One region of the Schinkia azotoformans genome, then DNA from elsewhere that is predicted to be linked to it. Evidence: riboswitches for the same ligand, from Rfam matches in the RefSeq annotation. Region 1 holds a riboswitch; the other holds the start of a gene.
What was found. Region 1 has a riboswitch for S-adenosylmethionine ahead of P9E47_RS11580 (PLP-dependent aspartate aminotransferase family protein). Riboswitches for the same ligand answer to the same signal wherever they lie in the genome.
Positions count from the first base shown of each region.

Region 1 (2,193 bases):
GAAACTACGATTAATTTTGCTGGCGATTATAAAAAGGGATTTGATGCCAATATTGAGTCAGGGATGGGTAAGACTGAGATCATTGTTCCGAAAAATATAGGGGTCAAAATATTAATCGAAAACGGGATTGGAAAAGTGGAAACAGAAGGTCTTAAATCTGTGGATAATGATCAGTATGTTAACGATAGTTATGAAAAAGCAAAAATAAAAACAAATATAAAAATAAAAATGGGTGTCGGTGACCTGAAAATTAAAGTGGAAGAATAAATGAATAGGGCTTAATGGCCCCATTCATTTATTCTTTTGTACCGGATTGTGCACCGCCTTCATTATATTTGTTAGCTTGGGTACTACCAAATTCATTTCCAAATTCAGTATCATGTTGTTTCTGGAATTGTCCTTGTTTGTTTTTCTGATCTGCGTCATTTTTCTTTGAACGTTTTGTCAAATGAATCATCTCCATTCATAATTTTTCTTCCTTAGTTTAAATCGATCTCTACTTTCTATACTTATTTGTGGAAAATTTTAATAATGTTGAAAAATTGTCAAAAAGTAATCGCTTTGAAAGTAGATCGAACTGATAAAATTAACTTAGGTGATGTAGATTTAAATGGGGGTGTGTTAAATGGCAGAATGGTCAGTTGTAATGAATATTACTTTTGTAGTGGTTGGAATTACCTTTATTTTGTTCAGCCTTGCGGATGTAAATGCTTCACAAAAGAACTAATTAACGCATTTTTTTACTTATGAAAAGGGGTTGCACTAATTTGGGCAGCCCTTTTTATTTTTTATTATTGACTATTCAGATTTATTTATATATAATCCTAATTACTAATTAAATAGAAACATACTTATCGAGAGTGACGGAGGGAACAGGCCCTTTGAAGTCCGGCAACCATCAAGCATGCTTGAAAGGTGCTAAATCCTGCAGGTTTTTACCTGAAAGATAAGGTTGAGTGGCGAATAAACCCTTCTTCCTTATTGGAAGAAGGGTTTTTTAACTTTATTTATTTTTATGTTGAGTTTTCGAATGTGATTAGGGGGAATTGGAAATGGCAGAAAAATTTAGCACTTATGATTTAGAAACAGTATTATTACACGGGGGACAATCACCAGATCCAACAACAGGATCTCGTGCAGTTCCTATCTATCAAACTACTTCATACGTTTTCCATAATACAGATCATGCTCAAAGCTTATTTTCATTGGATGAGGCTGGGAATATTTACACTAGACTCGGGAACCCAACAGTTGATGTCTTAGAAAAAAGGATCGCATTATTGGAAGATGGGGTAGCTGCTGTCGCAACATCGTCCGGAATGTCAGCAATTGCCTTAGCCGTTATGAATATTGCCCATGCAGGAGATGAAATTGTTGCAGCTACCAATTTATATGGTGGAACATATAATTTATTTGCTAATACATTGCCTAAATACGGAATTAAAGTCGTGTTTGTTGATCCAACAGATCCTGAAAATTTCCGTCATGCAATAACAGAAAGAACGAAAGCCGTTTATGGTGAAATAATTGGAAATCCAAGTCTTCATGTCCTTGACGTGGAAGCTGTTGCAGATATTGCTCATGAAGCGGGTATTCCGTTAATTGTTGACAGCACTTTTGCAACACCATACCTTTGTAAGCCAATTAAATGGGGGGCCGACATAGTCGTCCATTCGGTAACGAAGTGGATCGGAGGTCATGGCACTTCTATTGGCGGCATTGTCGTTGATGGTGGACGCTTTAACTGGAATAGTCCGAAATTCCCTGGATTTACTGAACCGGACCCAAGCTACAATGGGATCATATATGCGAATGAATTTGGAACATTAGCTTATAGTACGAAGCTTAGAGTCCAATTGCTTCGTGACTTCGGTTCATGTTTAAGTCCCCAAAATGCTTTTCAATTAATTATTGGACTTGAAACACTGCATTTAAGAATGGAAAAGCATACAAAAAATGCGGCTGAGCTTGCGGAATACCTTAAAAATCATCCAGCAGTTGAATGGGTTTCTTACCCTGGACTTCCGGAACATCCTGCACATGAATTAGCCAAGAAATACTTGCAAAACGGTTTCGGTTCAATGGTAAACTTCGGAATAAAAGGTGGACGTGACGCTGGTAAAAAGGTTATTGATAATATTTCGCTATGGTCGCATGTAGCCAATGTCGGAGATGCAAAATCGCTTATCATTC
Region 1 is NZ_JARSMD010000019.1:145,681-147,873, forward strand. Features, by position in the region: gene P9E47_RS11570 (toast rack family protein) at 1-267, shown strand, start outside; gene P9E47_RS11575 (hypothetical protein) at 296-448, opposite strand; SAM riboswitch class I at 849-953, shown strand; gene P9E47_RS11580 (PLP-dependent aspartate aminotransferase family protein) at 1,053-2,193, shown strand, end outside.

Region 2 (2,193 bases), on a different contig from region 1:
TTATTTCATCAGTAGATGCCCAGCCATATAAATACGGATTTTCGGCTTTAATGTTTGTAGTAGTCATCGCAACATTTCTCCCTTCGTTTTTTCCTAGCGGTCTGACCATTGTGCTGGTCTTTTATCTAAAAATGCACGTATTCCTTCTACTGCATCTGGTTTTTGGCTATTTTTCACCATCACATCTGAGCTATATGTTAAAGCTTCAAAATCGTTAGAGATTTGAAGCTGTGTATATAATTGTTTTTTACCAGCCTCTAAAACTGCCAAACTATGACGAGCAACGGAGTTTGCAAACTTCTCAGTTTCTTCATCTAATTTTTCAAGCGGTACAACTCTATTAATTAACCCATGAATCTTCGCTTCTTCTGCTGTGATGAAATCGCCTGTAAATAAAAGCTCCGCAGCCTTCTTGCGATCAAGGTTACGGCTTACGAAAACAGCCGGTGTATGACAGAATAGGCCAATTAATGTTCCAGGGGTTGCAAATAATGAATTATCACTTGCGATCGCTAGGTCAGATGCCGCTACCAATTGCGCACCCGCTGCTGTCGCAATAGCATGCACCTTTGAAATGACAACTTGTGGAATATTTCTGATCTTTTCCATTAAGGCTTGGCACTCTTCAAATAGATTTGCAACATCTTCAACTGGTGCACCGTCAATCTCACGAAGGTTATGGCCGGAGCTGAACACTTTTCCTTCTGCTTGGATAATAACAACATTTATTTTTCTTTCATTTGCAATTTCAGTTAACTTTGCATCCAGTTCTCTTATCAATTCAAGCGATAGCGCATTACGCTGCTTATCATTATCTAATGTAATGGTTCCAATTTTTCCATTTTCCTCATATTTAATTAAACTCATAGTAAATCCACCTTTCATATCTGTTTAGTTAGTTTAATATGTGTAAAACTGTTGCAATTTTTCCTTAATGGAAACTATGCCTATAAAACGAAAGTGGCCTTTCCTCAAGATAAGGAAAGACCACTACAACATTTATGAGTCCCTCACTTATCTTACTGCTGACGATTCATCAGTAGGAATTGGCACCTTCCATCTTATTAAAAGAATGGGGTTGCCGTGGTTTCATAGGGCCTTTCCCTCCACCACTCTGGATAAGTAAAAATTCAAATATTTTGTTTTTTTAAAATTATGTCCTTAACTCTATCATTAACTTCAATGTTTGGCAACTGCTTTTTCAAAAAAATAAAATTTTAAAATTTCTAATAATCCTTATTGACAAAGTATACTTTCCTCCCGTACAATCACAATCATAACAAAAACAACCAAATATTGAAACGGATACCTTATCCAGAGAAGGGGAGAGACTGGCTCTATGATCCTTCAGCAACCTTGCAGCAATGCAAAAGGTGCTAACTCCAGTAACAAGTTGTATAACTTGTTAGAAGATAAGGAAGAGTCGATTTTTTGCCTCTTCCTTGGGAAGAGGTTTTTTAGTTTCAGAAAATAATCGAGAGGACGATCTATCATTATGAAAAAGAGATTAGTAGTTTTAGGTACAGCATTATCATTAACAATAGGATTAGCAGGATGTAACAGTGCAGAGAATACGGCTAATACAACACAGCCCCCAACAGAACAAGCAGAAAATAATAATCAAAGCCAAAAATTGATAGACTTTGCTATCGGTCACTTACCAACAACAGGGCATAGCTTGTATTATATCGCACAAGAAGAAGGTTATTTTAAAGAAGAAGGATTAAATGCTACATTTCATCCATTTTCAAATAGTGGAGAAGGAATCAATGCAGTAATAGCTGGAAAATTAGATGTCGGCACATTCGGGACTCCAGCGCCACTTACTTTTGAAGAGCAAGGTGCCGATATTGTGTTCCTAGGCGGTCAAATGGGAACTGGTGCAGGGGTCGTCTCAAAGCCTAACTTATTACATGAGCTTCAGGATATTAACAACTTTAAAGGAAAAAAGGTTGCTACTGTTAAGCTTGCTACTGGTGATGTTATTTTGCGTGGAGCATTATATGAAGCTGGAATTGATTATGAAAAAGATGTAACCATTATTGAAATGAACTCACCAGCCGATGTAATTATGGCAGTTAAAAAAGGGGAAGTGGATGCCGGTGTAGTATGGGCTCCATTTGTTGAAAAAGCAAAACAAGAAGGATTAGAGATTGTTAAGTATTCACAAGAGTATGCTGAAAATCATGTTTG
Region 2 is NZ_JARSMD010000017.1:93,859-96,051, forward strand. Features, by position in the region: gene P9E47_RS10210 (CoA transferase subunit A) at 1-67, opposite strand, end outside; gene P9E47_RS10215 (enoyl-CoA hydratase-related protein) at 94-867, opposite strand; SAM riboswitch class I at 1,012-1,125, opposite strand; SAM riboswitch class I at 1,308-1,419, shown strand; gene P9E47_RS10220 (ABC transporter substrate-binding protein) at 1,496-2,193, shown strand, end outside.
Region 2: linked by a shared signal. The riboswitch ahead of P9E47_RS10215 (enoyl-CoA hydratase-related protein) and the one ahead of P9E47_RS11580 (PLP-dependent aspartate aminotransferase family protein) in region 1 are both predicted to bind S-adenosylmethionine.